Regions from separate parts of the Exiguobacterium sp. OS-77 genome, predicted to be linked through region 2. Evidence: a T-box and tRNA genes for the amino acid it is inferred to sense, from the RefSeq annotation. Region 2 holds a T-box; the other holds one or more tRNA genes.
The links. The T-box of region 2 lies ahead of alaS (alanine--tRNA ligase). A T-box ahead of a tRNA ligase gene usually reads a tRNA of that ligase, here a tRNA-Ala.

Region 1: it encodes a tRNA-Ala, which carries the amino acid that the T-box ahead of alaS (alanine--tRNA ligase) is inferred to sense. The anticodon was not compared.

What each region holds. Positions count from the first base shown of each region.
Region 1 covers NZ_DF239008.1:292,076-299,916, reverse strand. The annotation lists gene EXG77_RS01520 (S8 family serine peptidase) at 1-2,800, opposite strand, end outside; tRNA gene EXG77_RS01515 (tRNA-Ala) at 3,021-3,096, opposite strand; gene tatC (twin-arginine translocase subunit TatC) at 3,201-3,980, opposite strand; gene EXG77_RS01505 (twin-arginine translocase TatA/TatE family subunit) at 3,988-4,188, opposite strand; gene EXG77_RS01500 (redox-sensing transcriptional repressor Rex) at 4,188-4,847, opposite strand; gene EXG77_RS01495 (ABC-F family ATP-binding cassette domain-containing protein) at 5,015-6,916, shown strand; gene EXG77_RS01490 (hypothetical protein) at 6,898-7,338, shown strand; gene EXG77_RS01485 (flavin reductase family protein) at 7,458-7,841, opposite strand, start outside.
Region 2 covers NZ_DF239008.1:1,020,198-1,028,038, reverse strand. The annotation lists gene alaS (alanine--tRNA ligase) at 1-2,475, opposite strand, end outside; T-box leader at 2,533-2,743, opposite strand; gene EXG77_RS04935 (ATP-dependent RecD-like DNA helicase) at 2,786-5,011, opposite strand; gene EXG77_RS04930 (VOC family protein) at 5,128-5,676, shown strand; gene EXG77_RS04925 (lipopolysaccharide assembly protein LapB) at 5,722-6,387, opposite strand; gene mnmA (tRNA 2-thiouridine(34) synthase MnmA) at 6,401-7,522, opposite strand; gene EXG77_RS04915 (cysteine desulfurase family protein) at 7,539-7,841, opposite strand, start outside.

The DNA of each region.
Region 1 (7,841 bases), 730 kb from region 2:
TTGTGACGGGTGTGAACCCATCTTCAGAACCGCTATCATAATAGTTCTTCACAACGTCTGTTTGTAGATCTAATTTACGGAGTGTTGCTTTATTCCGGTCAAGAATCGAATACTCGACTTTTCGTGCATTACGAAGGAACGAGAGGACTGGGAACGCCTCGTCAACGCTACCATCGTTGTTAGGTGAGAACGCAACCTTGTTTTCAACGACTTTTCCCGCCGTGTTCGTGCCGAGGAACTCGAAATCATCTTTTACTTCTGTCGCTAATCCAGTTAATCCGTAGAATGTCTTCTCTTCGTCATAACGCGGTGCATCGACGATCGGTGCCTGATCCCACTTTCCTTTGAATCCGACGTACGGCACTGTCAATTCCGGATTTTTACTCTTCGTATCGATTAAACGAACGAAACCTTCAACGAAGTAGCCATTTTCAAAGACTTGCTCAAGTGGAAGACCGTTTGCCCAATCGACTGTATCTTTCAAATCGACCGATACACTTACTTTCGTTGAGCTCTTAGGATTGATGGAGACAGAACTTGCTTTTTTCGAACCGATCGCGAATGAGATTGGGAACGTTCCTTTATTCGGATCGACCGCATCCACTGAGTTTTTCTTATAAATATTGTTGGCTTCCAGGAAGTTCGTTCCTTCTGCACCGAGATCCGATTGTACCGTTCCGGCTAATTGATACGTCACTTTTTCGCTACTATAGTTTTTCAAATCGAGCGTGAATGTGAATTTCTCGCCGACCTCTTTGAGTGCAGCCTTTCCTTCACCCGATTTCGTTTCCGTAACGACGACTGGTGTTTTCATCGCAGCACGTAGATCCATTAAACCAGCACCTTCACGACGTGGTGAATAGAAGCTACCAGTTTTCGCTTCAGCATTATACTGCCCTTTATCAAGCTGTGGACGTGACGTATTCATGAGAATATTCTTCGCGAGTTTAACGCGTGTCGCACCATCGACTTTGAAATCCTTCGCGATTCGTTGCATGACGAGTGCCGTTCCTCCGGCGACGTGTGGTGCTGCCATCGATGTTCCACTCATGACGCCATATTCGTTATCATTGAGCGTCGAGTAGATTTTTCCACCCGGTGCCGTGATTTCAGGTTTGAAATCAAGATTTGGTGTGACACCCCATGACGTGAAATCAGACATCTCGCCCGCTACTGGGTTATCTGCTGAGACCGCTTTTCCATCGAACGTGACAGCAATTGCTTTTCCTGCTTTCGCTTTTTCTTCAAGATCATTCCCATCCGCGATGCTGAGCGTCACCATCGGAATCGTCGGATTGTTAAGTGCCATGCTGACATAATCCCCATGATCGACTCGTCCACGAACGATGACACCGGCTGCTCCTTGTTTCTCAGCTTCTGCTTGAATCATACCGTAATTGAAACTGCCGTTACGCACAACAAAAACAACTTTTCCTTTGACATCTTTTCCTTGATAGTTCGATGCTTGACCATCGCCGACATAAATGACGTCTTGCTTCTCCTTGTTGAATACCTTAATCGGATTCGGCGAGTCCTGTTTTTGGTACGCCAAATACCCAGCATCTTGTCCGTCAATCGTCAGTGCCATACCTTCAAGCGTTAATTTCGTATTCTCTAGCGATGCGACTTGTAGCGCTTGGCTGATCAACCCTGGAGATCCTACAACACCGATGTCAGGATTCGCTGTATACGGATTGCCTGCACCATGTCCTGTGAATGCCGAGTTTCCAGCAGAGATCGCACATAAGATCCCGTTGTTCATCGCGTTGACGATTGCCCGTTGCTCTGGATCATCTGCGTTGACGAATGATGCTGTCGAACCGAGACTCATGTTGATGACATCCGCTCCGAGGGCGATCGCATCATCAATCGCTTTGATGTAGATATCACTGAATGTCGATGGCATGCCTGGATCATTTCCGAATACTTTCATCGCGAGGAGTTGTGTTTCCGGTGCGACCCCTTTGATACCACCGTTCGCTTCGTCTCCATTAGCACCGACCGTACCCGCTACGTGCATTCCGTGCATCGATGCACCTGCACCTAAATCACGGATTTCGCTATCGTGATCAGCGTAGTTATAGCCGTATGGGACTTTTTCCGTGAAATACTTCCCTTTTAGTCCTTTTGATTCTTTGGCGCTTTCAACCTTTGAAGAAGTCAAATCAATCTTCGTCTCTGGGCTCAACACCATATCTTTATGCGACGGATCAATCCCCGTATCGATAACCGCTACAATTGTCCCTTCCCCTTTGAAGCCGTAGTCCTGCCATGTTTCTTTTGCATTAACCATATCTTTGCTATATAACATATCTGGTTTTGCACCTTTATCGGCTTTCGGTCGCGCGTATTCATGGGCGATATGTACGCTCTTGACTCCGTCGAGTTGTTTGATGTCTTCGATGTCGCCGAACTTGACTTCACCACTGAATCCGTTAATGACGGTCGTGAAGCTTTCCTTATATGTAACGGGAATCGATTTTTTAGCGATCGCTGACTTGACTGATTTTTGGACACTTACGAGGCGATCCTTAATCGACTCTTTTTCGGCATTGCTCAATGTGCTATACCGCTTGTTTTGTGCCTGCGCAATTTGAATCGCCGGCTTCTGCTCCATCTCGATGACGACACGGACCTTGTCAGACTGCTTATACACCTTCTCCTGTCCTGTTTTCTTAAGTGAGAGGGCGTGCGGCTTTTGACCGCTTGCCTTATCTTGCGAGGACAGTGCTCCTTGAGCACTGACCAAGTTGGAAGATGTCATCAAGACAGCTGCCAAGAGTGCGATTTCCTTCTTCATACTTCTTTTCCCCTTTTCTAAAAAACTATAATGATGTTACCAACAAAACAGTTAAACGAAAATTCTGTATATTTAGTTTAATGAAATAGATGGAAATAAACAATTCAGTTCTGTCTGTTTTATATAATTATTTGTTTTTATTGACACTTTATATTGCATTTCCATATTTTGAAAACAACAAAAAACTCTTGAATGCTCAAGAGTTTGAAGTGTACGAATATGGTGGAGACTATCGGGATCGAACCGACGACCTTTTGGCTGCCAGCCAAACGCTCTCCCAGCTGAGCTAAGCCCCCATGAATTAACTTTAGTATACGCATCGCTAACTGCTTTATCAATATAAAAATAACGCTTTCATAAAAAAGAATCCCTTCCAAAATTATCGGAAGGAATTCACGATTCATTTATTCAATTCACGCATCAAATCCGCCTGTCGTTCAAGCTCTGCCTGTTGCTCGAGGATCAAGACCTTTTTGTACGTCCGCGCAGAAATCAAGATGCTGATTTCATAGAGAACGAACAATGGGACCGAGATCATCAAGTGTGACGTCACGTCCGGCGGTGCGATCAATGCCGCAACGACGAACAGCGCAAAGTACGCATATTTCCGATTCTTTCGCATGAAAATTGGCGTCACGAGACCAAGACGTGTCAGAAACATCGTCACGACCGGCAATTGGAAAAGAAGACCGAACGGAATCGTTAATCGGATTAAGAAACTGAAGTAGTTCTCAACTCCGATGACTTGTTCGATTCCGAGTTCCTTCCCTAGTTCAGTCGAAACTTTTAATAAGAAAGGTAACAACCAAAAGTATGAGAAGGCTACACCAGCCAAAAATAGAAAGAAGATGACCGGAATATACGTCAATGTCGCTTTTTGCTCCTTATCATACAGACCAGGGCGGACGAATGCCCAGAGTTGATACATCCAGAACGGCGATGCCAGCACGATTGCGATGATGAACGCAAGATTCAAATACAACATTAAAGGATCTGCGACGTTGAAGGCATTCAAACCGATACCGAGCTCTTTTAAGTCCGCTTGCAAGAAGCGAACGAGCGGTCGGACGAGCGGAAATGCAACAGCGAACAGGACGACGACGATGATAAGCGACCAGACGATCCGTTTACGCAGTTCGTCCAGATGCGACGTCACGCTTTGTTCTTGATCAATCGCCATGATTCAATCACTTCTCTTTCGGTTCATCCTTTTTATCGTCGTCCATGATACCGTTCGTTGCGCTCTTGAACTCTTTCAATGTCTGACCCGCAGCACGACCAAGTTCAGGTAACTTCTTCGGTCCGAAGATGATTAATGCGACGACACCGATTAGTGCTAAGCTACCTGGTCCGATGAATGCTATAGTTGACGGGATAAGGTTTTCCATTATGATTTCACTCCTTCAGCTGATTGCGAATAATGCTTCATGAAATAAACTAACGACTGCAACTCGATCGATAAATCGATGTGATGGACCCGGACGCTCGCTGGCACGTTCAACCGCGCGGGCGTAAAGTTCAGGATGCCAGTCACACCATACTCGACTAACTCATCCGCTACTGACTGCGCGAACTGGGATGGAACCGTCAAGATGGCAACATCGACCTGATTCGCTTCGATTTGTTCTTTCATGTCCGAAACATGATAGATTGGAACGTCATGCGTCGTTGTTCCGACCTTCTCTTCGTCCGCATCAAACGCAACGACTATCCGAGTACTATTATTCTTTAAAAAGTTATAATTTGCAAACGCTGTTCCGAGATGACCGACCCCGATTAAGGCAACATTCGTCACCTCATCTTGATTCAAGGTTTTGCGGAAAAACGTTAAGAGATGTTGAACGTTATATCCATACCCCTTCTTCCCTAATGCCCCAAAGTAGGAAAAATCGCGACGAATCGTTGCTGAATCAACCTTCACCGCCTCGCTTAACTCAGCAGAAGAGACGCGGAGCTTGCCTGAATTGTATAAACTTTGGATGAAGCGATAATATAGCGGCAACCGTTTTGCTGTCGCTTGTGGAATTTTTGTGTCTGGTCCATTCATCCTGCAGTTCCCCCTTCGGCCACATCCATCGTGGCACCCAAATCTTTGCAAAAAGCTTTCTACTCTCCTTGATTGTAAACCACTTCACATAGAGTCACAAATAATATATTCCGCAGGACCTCGCGCTTTTGTTCGTGATAGACTAAAGGGTGGAAGGATGGATGGAAATGATACTCTTACAAGTCAACCAACTCTCGAAATCATTCGGCGTTGAGCCGATTTTAGAAAATATCAAATTGGAAGTACAAGAGCACGACCGGATTGCGCTCGTCGGACGAAATGGTGCCGGTAAATCGACCTTGCTCAAAATCATTGCTGGCGAACTCAGTCATGACTCGGGTGACATCATGAAAGGTAAAGATGTCAAAATCGGTTATCTCGCGCAGGACAGTGGTCTTGAATCGAACGAGACGATCTGGAACGAGATGCTGACCGTCTTTGAACATTTGCAGGAACAAGAACGAACACTACGCCGGATGGAAATCGAAATGGGCATGGAGCATATCTTGAACGATCCGGTCGCGTACGATCGTCTCCTAAAGACGTACGATCAAGCGCAATACGACTTCTCAGAAGCGGGTGGTTATCAGTTCGAAGCGAATATCCGCTCCGTCCTGCACGGCATGCGCTTTTATCCGGACGATTATTCGCGTCGGATCCAAACGTTATCCGGTGGTCAACGGACACGTCTCGCCTTAGCGAAGATGCTCCTGCAAGCACCAGAGCTCCTCATTCTCGATGAGCCGACCAACCACCTCGATATCGATACGCTTGCTTGGCTCGAAAGTTACCTCGGCGGTTATCGTGGTGCCGTTCTGATCGTCTCGCACGACCGGTACTTCCTTGACCAAGTCGTCAATGTCGTCTATGAGCTGTCACGCAATGTCTGCCGTAAGTTCACCGGTAACTACACGAAGTACTTGGAACAAAAAGCGGCATTGTACGATCAAGAAATGAAACAGTTCGAACAGCAACAAGAAGAAATCACGAAGATGCAGGACTTCATTCAACGGAACATCGCCCGAGCGACGACGACCAAACGTGCCCAAAGTGTCCGGAAGCGGCTCGAGAAGGTCGATCGGCTCGACCGACCAGATGGGGATGAGCGTAGCACGGTCCTGTCCTTCCCGATTGAAAAACAGAGCGGGAATGACGTTCTTCAAGTCAATCAACTGGCAATCGGTTACGAAGAAGCTGTCTCAAAAGACATCACGTTCCGCTTGCAACGCGGTGAATCGCTGGCACTCGTCGGACCGAATGGAATCGGAAAGTCGACGCTTCTAAAAGTCCTCGTCGGTCGCTTACGCCCCCTCTTCGGTGATTTCCGTTTCGGAACTGGCGTCTCGATCGGATATTACGATCAAGAGCAGGCAGAACTCAATGACCGGAACCGCGTCATCGATGAGATTTGGAACGAATGGCCACTGATGCGTGAACAAGAAGTCCGGTCTGTCCTCGGGCAATTCTTGTTTAGCGGTGACGATGTCTTCAAGATCGTCCATGAGTTATCTGGTGGCGAACGCGGACGTCTCGCACTTGCAAAACTGAAACTCCGGAAAACGAACGTCCTCGTCCTCGATGAGCCGACGAACCACTTGGATCTGGATTCGAAGATGGTCCTTGAAAATGCGCTCGTCGACTACGAAGGAACGCTGTTATTCGTCTCTCACGACCGTTACTTCATCGACCGAATCGCGACCCGCGTCATCGAGATGAGTGAAGCCGGCGTGACGGAATACCTCGGTGATTATTCGTACTACACGGAGAAGAAGGCGGAGCAAGAAGAAATCGCTCGTCTTGAAGCCGAGGAAGCAAAAGCAGCAAAAGTCACGGCATCGAAGACGATCGATAAAGAAGCGCAGAAGGAAGAGCGCAAGCGCCGTCAGCAAATCGAACAACTCGAACAAGACATTGAGCGGCTCGAACAGCGTTCAGCGGAGATCGAACAGTTGCTTTGCGAACCGGAAGTCTTCAATGACATTCCGAAAGCAACGGCACTTTCGGCAGAACGTGATCAGATTGATGTCGATTTGCTCGAATTAATGGAACGATGGGAGAACCAACACTGATGCGGACGAAGAGCTTTTTCATCAATCTCATCTTAGGATTACTATCCGGTGTTCTCTATTTCGTACCGTTATATGCCGATTATGTATCCGTCTTTATTCGTCCAGATGCCTTCAATGCTGCACTTCCTTTGTTCCTCTTGATTTCCTGCATGATCGGTCTCGTCATCCAGACATTGAGTGGGCTCTTCATCAGTTTACTCTCGGGATTATGCTGTACGCTCCTGACGATACAGCTATTCGTCGAACTCAATGATCCGTTGATCTTATCGTATTACGGTAGTGTCTCTCCAATCAGCGCTTTCTTGATCAGCTGCGTCGGAATATGGGCACTCGCAATCGTCTTTTATTTGCTCGATGGCTATCAGTACAGTAAACGTCATGGTCTTGAAGCCTCTTCAAACGAAATCGATCCGCAGCCTTGATGAATCAGATGAACGACATGAAAAAAGGAGTGGAGATTCCGGTAGTTAGACCGGTCTCTCCACTCCTTTTTGTTTGAATCAAAACGAATCATACGATGAGTCAGGCATTCACACTTCGATCATTTCGTCGGTCGGGCAATCGTAAACGTCTTCCCGATCGTCGCATAATCATTCCCTGCTAAACGAGCGACAGCCTTCAAGCCTGCCGCGTCAATTCGGAACGACTCGACGAGTTCATCTGCAACGTGATAGCGCAGTACTTCCCCGATTAGAAGATCGGCACCTTCTAGCTCGACGTGTTGCGTCAAGCGCATCTCGAAGCGAATTTTCGCTTCCGCGATTCCGGGTACTTCGATTGCGTCACTATCGACGAGTGTTAAATCCGTCCGCTTAAGCTCACTTTCACCGTAAGCAAGTGGTGCAGCTGTCTCATTGACTGCGTCGACGATCTCTTCGCTGACGATATGGATGACATAACTTTGTTTCGCTAGGATGTTACGTGC
Region 2 (7,841 bases):
ATCTTTTGAGACGCTTGCGACGAGATTGACTTTCTCGCCTTGCGCACTTCCGAGAACGATGATTGCCGATCCGAGCGAGCTCTTCAACTCGTCCATCATACCGCGAAGAGCATCCATATCTGAGACATCGACGCGTTTCGCAAGCACACGCACACCGTTGATTTCCTCAACATCGTCCTTCAATGAAGCAGCTTCGATGTTCGCGAGTTTCGCTTGCAACGATTCATTCGCCCGTTCCGTCTCACGGAGCTGTTGTTGCAGTGCTTCGATGCGAACAGGAACTTCTGTCGTCTTCGTCTTCAAGACAGCTGCTGCTTGTTCGAGTGTTTCCAAGTGTTGATTCATGACACGATATGCGCCTGCACCCGTTACCGCTTCGATTCGGCGTGTACCTGCACCGATACCAGACTCTGAAACGATCTTGAACAAGCCGATTTCTGCTGTGTTCCCGACGTGGATACCGCCACACAACTCAATCGAGTATGTGCCTGCTGAGACGACACGGACCATTTCACCGTATTTTTCACCGAACAATGCCATTGCGCCTTTTGCTTTTGCATCAGCGATGTTCATCTCTTCGATATCAACCGGTAGTGATGCCCAGATTGCTTGGTTGACGTCTTGTTCAATCTTCGTCAACTCTTCTTGTGTCACTGCACCGAAGTGTGAGAAGTCGAAACGAAGACGATCTGGAGAAACGAGTGATCCTGCTTGGTTGACGTGTGTTCCGAGCGTATCTTTCAATGCTTTATGAAGCAAGTGTGTTGCCGTATGGTTTTTCGTGACGGCTTTACGCTCTGCTGCTTCGACGTTTGCAACGACGTCTGCAGCTTCCGTTGCGATCCCTGTACGAACGATGACCGTATGCAAGTTTTGACCGTTTGGTGCTTTTTGAACATCTTTGACATCAAGAACAAAGTCTTTGCCTTCGATTGTTCCTGTATCCGCGACTTCACCACCACTTTCAGCGTAGAACGGCGTGATGTCGAGAATGACTTGTGCTTCTTCACCAGCAGCGACTTCTGTGACTCGTTCTCCATCATGCAACAATGCGATGATTTTCGCATCCGCCTTAAGGTCGGTATAGCCGACGAACGTACTCTTATCTTTTAGCGTCGAGAGGACTTCCGATTGCTGTTGCATCGAACCACTCTCTTCACGCGCTGCACGTGCACGCTGACGTTGTGCATCCATCGCTAGTTTGAAGCCTTCTTCATCAACAGACATCTGATGATCTTCCGCATACTCGACTGTCAATTCGAGTGGGAAACCATACGTGTCATACAGACGGAACGCATCTTCGCCACTGATAACATGCTCACCGTTCGCCTTAGACGTCTGAGCGACTGTGTTCAAGATTGCAAGACCGTCATGCAGTGTCTCATGGAAACGTTCTTCTTCGTTTTTGATGACACGTTTGATGAAGTCTGCTTTTTCTGGCACTTGTGGGTAGAAGTCGACCATGACATTCCCGACCGTATCGACGAGTTCATACATGAACGGACGCTCGATTCCAAGCATCTTCGCATAACGCACCGCACGGCGCAGTAAACGACGAAGGACATATCCGCGTCCTTCATTCGAAGGAAGCGCACCATCACCGATCGCGAATGATACGGTACGGATGTGGTCTGCGATGACCTTGAATGCTACATCGAGTTTCGAATCATCACGGTAGATTTTACCGCTGATCTCTTCTGTTTTGTGAATGATCGGCATGAACAGATCCGTATCGAAGTTCGTCGGCACGTCCTGCATGACACATGCCATCCGCTCAAGTCCCATTCCTGTATCGATGTTTTTACGCGGAAGTTCCGTGTAGTTGCCGTGTCCATCGTGGTTATACTGACTGAAGACGATATTCCAGATCTCGAGATAGCGTTCGTTTTCGCCACCTGGGTAGAGTTCTGAATCGTTCGGATCGTCTCCAAAAGCAGGTCCACGGTCGAAGAAGATTTCCGTGTTCGGACCAGATGGACCTTCACCGATTTCCCAGAAGTTATCTTCAAGTGGAATGATCCGCTCAGCCGGTACGCCGAGTTCAAGCCAGATTTGACGCGCTGCGTCATCTTCCGGATGAATCGTGACCGAGAGACGTTCCGGGTCAAGACCGTACCAGTCATCACTCGTCAAGAGTTCCCAGCCCCATTTGATTGCATCTTCACGGAAGTAATCACCGACAGAGAAGTTTCCGAGCATCTCGAAGAACGTATGGTGACGTGCTGTTTTCCCGACGTTTTCGATATCGTTCGTCCGGATTGATTTTTGTGCGTTGACGATACGTGGATTATCAGGAATGACACGACCATCGAAATACTTCTTGAGTGTCGCAACCCCTGAGTTGATCCACAAGAGCGATGGATCCTCGACCGGTACGAGTGAAGCACTCGGTTCGATCGCATGCCCTTTGCTTTGGAAGAAATCAAGATACATCTGACGGATTTGCGCACCCGTTAATGGTTTTAGAGCTTTCATGAACAGTTACCCCCATTGGTTTTATTTGGACGCAAAAAAGCGATGCCTTCATCCCTGAAAAGGGACGAAAGCATCGCTTCCGTGGTACCACCCTCGTTCGTAAGCAATCCATTGCTTACCTCGAACATCTGATAACGGGGATGACCCGCAGGTGTTTACACCCGACTCCGGAAGGAGCTTCAAAGGGACTCGAGAAAGTGATTGCAGCAGACTCACTTCTCTCTGGACTCGAGTTTTCCTTTTACTTATCTTCCATCAACGTGTTACGTCCATTCATCTATCGTGATTATTACCTATCGCACAGCATCCGTCAAGTCTTTGTCACGCCACCGAGTCGTTCAATCAATCGTGTTCGGCGCCGAGGCTCCTCTTCTTGCGACGCTTTATGAAACGCTCGTGGATCGCCGAACAATAATAAACTCGACTTCGCACGGGTAACCGCCGTATAAATCAAGTTTCGGGAATGCTTGAATGCCCCCGTGAAATAGACCGGCATCAAGACGATCGGAAACTCGGACCCTTGTGCCTTGTGGATCGTAATCGCGTAGGCATGCGTGAATTGATCCCAGTCACTCCGGTTGTACTCGACTTCCGTCTGGTCGAAGCGGGCGATGATCTTATCCACCTTGTCGACGTTCTCTTTGGCGAAGAAGATATTGACGATTTCGCCGATATCTCCGTTATAGACGTTCTCTTCCGCATTATTGACGAGCTGAAGAATCTTATCCCCGGTCCGGTAAATCCGAGTGCCTTGTTTGACTTCGCGTTTTTTCGGTTCCTCCGGATTGTAGACGCGTTGCAAGGCGACATTCAGTTCGTCGATTCCGACCTGACCACGGTAAGTCGGTGCCAGAACCTGAACATCGAATTTCGAATACCCTTTTGCAAGTGCTTTTTCCGCGAAGGTTGAGATGCCACGTAACGTCTCTTGCGGAGACGCGGTGTAAAAGCGACGATCCGCAAGTGGTGATAACAAATCAGCTGACGTCGTCCGGTTCTTCAAATCGTGCGCGAGTCGTAAAATCGAAGAATCTTCCGCTTGGCGATGGACGACGTTCAAACGAACGACGGGAATCCCTTCCGTATCCATCAAATCTGCCAGCACCTGCCCTGGACCGACGGATGGTAACTGATCGCGGTCACCGACGAACAAGATTTTCATGCCGTTCGGCACAGCACGGAGCAGACTCGATAACAAGTAGATATCAATCATCGACGACTCATCGATGATCAGTACTTTCCCCGTGATCGGCTGATCTTCATTTAATTGGAAATTCGTTCCGTCATACTTCAACAGACGATGAATCGTCATCGCTGGGACGTCCGTCGCTTCCGACAAACGTTTAGCGGCGCGTCCGGTCGGTGCAACAAGGACGTACGGATAGACATCCCCCGTCTTGACGCGACTTTTCTCAAGCGGCCAATCATGAATTTCTTGCAGGGCATGTAAAATTCCCTTGATGACGGTCGTCTTACCGGTACCGGGTCCACCGGTCAGAACCATTAACGGTGCTTTGACCGCTAACTCGATCGCTTCCCGCTGTTGCGCCGCATATTCCATGCCAAACTGTTCTTCGAGGTGCCCGATTGCTTCAAGGATCGTCGCGACATCGACTTCCTGTTCGGCACCGTTCGCCATGACGCGTGCGAGTTCCTTCGCCGCCCGAACTTCCGCATAAAAGATCGTCGGTAAATACAGACAGCCTTCTTCGAGCTTGACCTTATCTTCAGCGAGCAACAGTTCAATCGCTTGTTCTAGCCGTTCCCCTGGGTCTTCACCAAGCAACCGGGGCGCCCGTTGCAATAGCGAGTCGACTGTCGCAAAGGCATGTCCCTCTCCTGCTTCTTGTTCTAATATGTGCATGATCGAAGCAGCGACGCGCTCCGGGTGTAATCCGACGAGTCCAAGATGTGATGCGATATGATCGGCTGTCTTAAAACCAATCCCATTCACTTCATACATCAAGGAATATGGATTCTCTCGTATTCGCGCCATGGCGTCCCCTTCGTAAGCAGCATAAATCTTTGCCGCTAGCTTCGGCGTAACATCAAATGGTGCTAAGAACAGCATCAACTGATCGACACCGTATAAGGTGGCGAGTCGACTCAAGATGATGTCAGCTTGTTTTTGTTTTAACCCAGGCACCTGATTCAGTACCCGTTCATCTTTCAAAATGAGATCCACTGCCTCTTCTCCGAGAGCATCGACGATATTTTTCGCTGTCTTCGGACCAATGCCGGTGAACGAACCATTCGTCAAGAAGCGGATCGTCGCATGTTTTGTCATCGGAACCGATCGCCGAATCAGTTCCGCCTTCAGTTGTTTTCCGAAGCGAGGATGATCAACGAGACGACCGAATGCTTGATACGTTCCTCCGAGTTCGATCCCAACCCCAGTACCCGTGATGACGAGTTCGGGTTCTTTCAGTTCAAAGTTCTTTTCTTTGACGGCGACCAATACAATGGAGTGTGCTTCTTCTTCAGAAGAAAAGAGCACACGTTTGACGCGCCCGACGACTTGATGGGGGTGCTCCATCACTCCACCTTCTTTCTCTCTTTTTCATTCGCTGCTTTCATCATAGCATTCGTTTACCGGATTTTAAATCAGGGAAAGATACCCTGAAACATTTCGTTAAGAGGAGGAGTTTAAGGATGGCACGTTTACCGATTGCAGGATTGTGTGAATTAGTACTTGAAGTCGAGGATATGGACCGTGCGGTTGGCTTTTGGAATGGGACACTAGGCATTCCAGTCGTTGAGCAATGGGCTCCTGAGGATGCGGAACCAAGTAAAGAACAATCTAAACAAGACGGGGTTTGGGCAACGTGGCTTTACATCGGCGGTAACACTCGACTCGGTTTGTGGCTGAAACGGGACTTTACGATGGAAGAACGGACCGTCAAACACTTACCAGTGTCCGAATGGGACACGTTGTACGATGAAGGTGGTGTCCATGTCCACTGTGCTTTCTACGTTGAGAAGAACGAGTTCCAGCAAGCCTTGAATCAATTGCGGGAAGCATCGATCACCGTGAAGCTCAGAGAATGGGACGAACAGGAGACATCGAATCAAAAAGAGCATTCTGCTTATTTCAAGGACACGGAAAATAACGTCATCGAACTGTATACGAAAAACATGGATGACGCCTATGAAGACTTTTCCGGTCCACCACTTCGTGTCATCCGTGAAGTTGGGAATTAAATAGCATAAAAAAAGACGACTCCAAGCGGAATCGTCTTTTTTATATCAGTCTGCTTGTTTTAATAACGCATCCATCTTCGCTTTCGCGTCCCGCGCAAGGGCGTGTTCCGGCTGGTAGGCAAGAACGGCTTCGAGTTCTGCATAACAGGCTTCCTGTTGACCAAGGAAAGCAAGGGCAATCGCATAATTGTATCGTGCATCCGTATGCGTTTCGTCAAGCATCAAGACGTGCTCGAACATCTCGACCGCTTCTTCCAACTTCTCGTTTTGCGCTAAGGCAAGTCCGTATTGGAATGCGATCTCGATATCGACACCGTTTAGTTCTGACGCACGCTGTAAACGGGGCAACCCGCGGACTGGATCACCTAGTTTTTGATACGTCATCCCAAGCATGAAATGGAGATCCGCGTCGTCAAGTCCATATAATAACGCTGCCCGCAATGATTCCTCTGCTTCGACGAGTTGATCGGCAGCAAAGAACAGCGCCCCTTTTGCATAATAGGCACTCGCAAACGTATTATCGATCATCAGTGCCCGATCATAAAAACGAAGGGCACGATCAGCGTCGTTCATCGATTGGAGTAATGTTCCAAGATTGACGTACGCTGTCGGATCTTTTGGATTTTCTTCGATCGCGTCGTTAAACGCTTGCGCTGCTAATTCATAATTTCCAGCTTCTAGATGCCGGAATCCTACTTCATTATAGTTCATCTTCTTTTGCTCCTTACGCTAGATAAGCGAGGCGTTCGCCTGCTTTATAGGCTGCATCGATCGTCGCACCACCGAGGCAGATGTCCCTATCATAGAATACGACTGCTTGTCCTGGTGTGATTGCTCGTTGACGCTCGTCAAATGAAACATCGAGTCCATCTTCGAGGACACGAACCGTGACGGCTGTATCTTGTTGACGGTAACGGAATTTCGCCGTACAACGGAATGTCTCACCGACCGGACGCTCAGATGTCCAGCTGACATCTGAAGCAAGTAATCCTTCCGAATACAACAATTCGTTATGGAATCCTTGATCGACATAGAGGATGTTCTCCTCTAAATTTTTCCCGACGACGAACCAAGGCTCTCCGTCGCCACCGATACCGAGTCCATGACGTTGCCCCATCGTATAGTACATCAATCCATCGTGACGTCCCATGACGTTGCCGTCAAGTGTCCGCATCTCACCGGGTTGCGCCGGCAGATATTGACCGAGGAACTGTTTGAAGTTCCGCTCGCCAATGAAGCAAATGCCTGTCGAGTCTTTTTTCTTCGCCGTTGCGAGGTTCGCTTCTTCTGCGATCCGGCGCACTTCTGATTTTTCCATGTGCCCGATCGGGAACATCGCCTTCGCGATTTGCTCTTGCGACAATTGATTCAAGAAATATGTTTGATCCTTGTTTGCATCAACGCCTCGAAGCAATTTATGTTCTCCATCCTCATAGACGGCACGCGCATAGTGCCCTGTCGCGACGAAATCGGCACCAAGACGCATCGCGTGATCGAGGAAGGCTTTGAACTTGATTTCCTTGTTACACATGACGTCCGGATTCGGTGTCCGACCGAGTTTATATTCATCGAGGAAGTACGTGAAGACCTTATCCCAGTACTCTTTCTCGAAATTGACTGCATAGTACGGAATGCCGATTTGATTGGCTACCGCGATGACGTCTTCATAATCTTCCGTCGCCGTACAAAAGCCGTTCTCATCCGTGTCATCCCAGTTTTTCATGAAGATTCCGATGACGTTATAGCCTTGCTCTTTTAATAAATGAGCCGTCACAGAAGAATCGACACCGCCCGACATCCCAACGACGACTGTCGTTTCACTCGGGGCTTTCGCTCGTGTATTCATTTATTTCACCTCTTAGTTAATTCTGAAACGATTTTACGACATCTTGCAAGGCTTGTGCGAGTAGTTCGACTTGCGCGAGCTCATTTCCGTGACCAAAACTGATCCGGACCGATGCTCGTGTCCGTTCATCTTCGCCATACATCGCCGATAAGACATGCGAAGGTTCGACGGACCCTGCCGTACATGCACTCCCGCTCGATACGGCCATCTGGCGCATATCAAGCATGATCAGGAACGGTTCGATTTCAATTTGCGGGAAGTAAAGATTGAGGACATTCGGTAATCCTTCAACACCGTTGACTTCGTAAGTGATGCCACT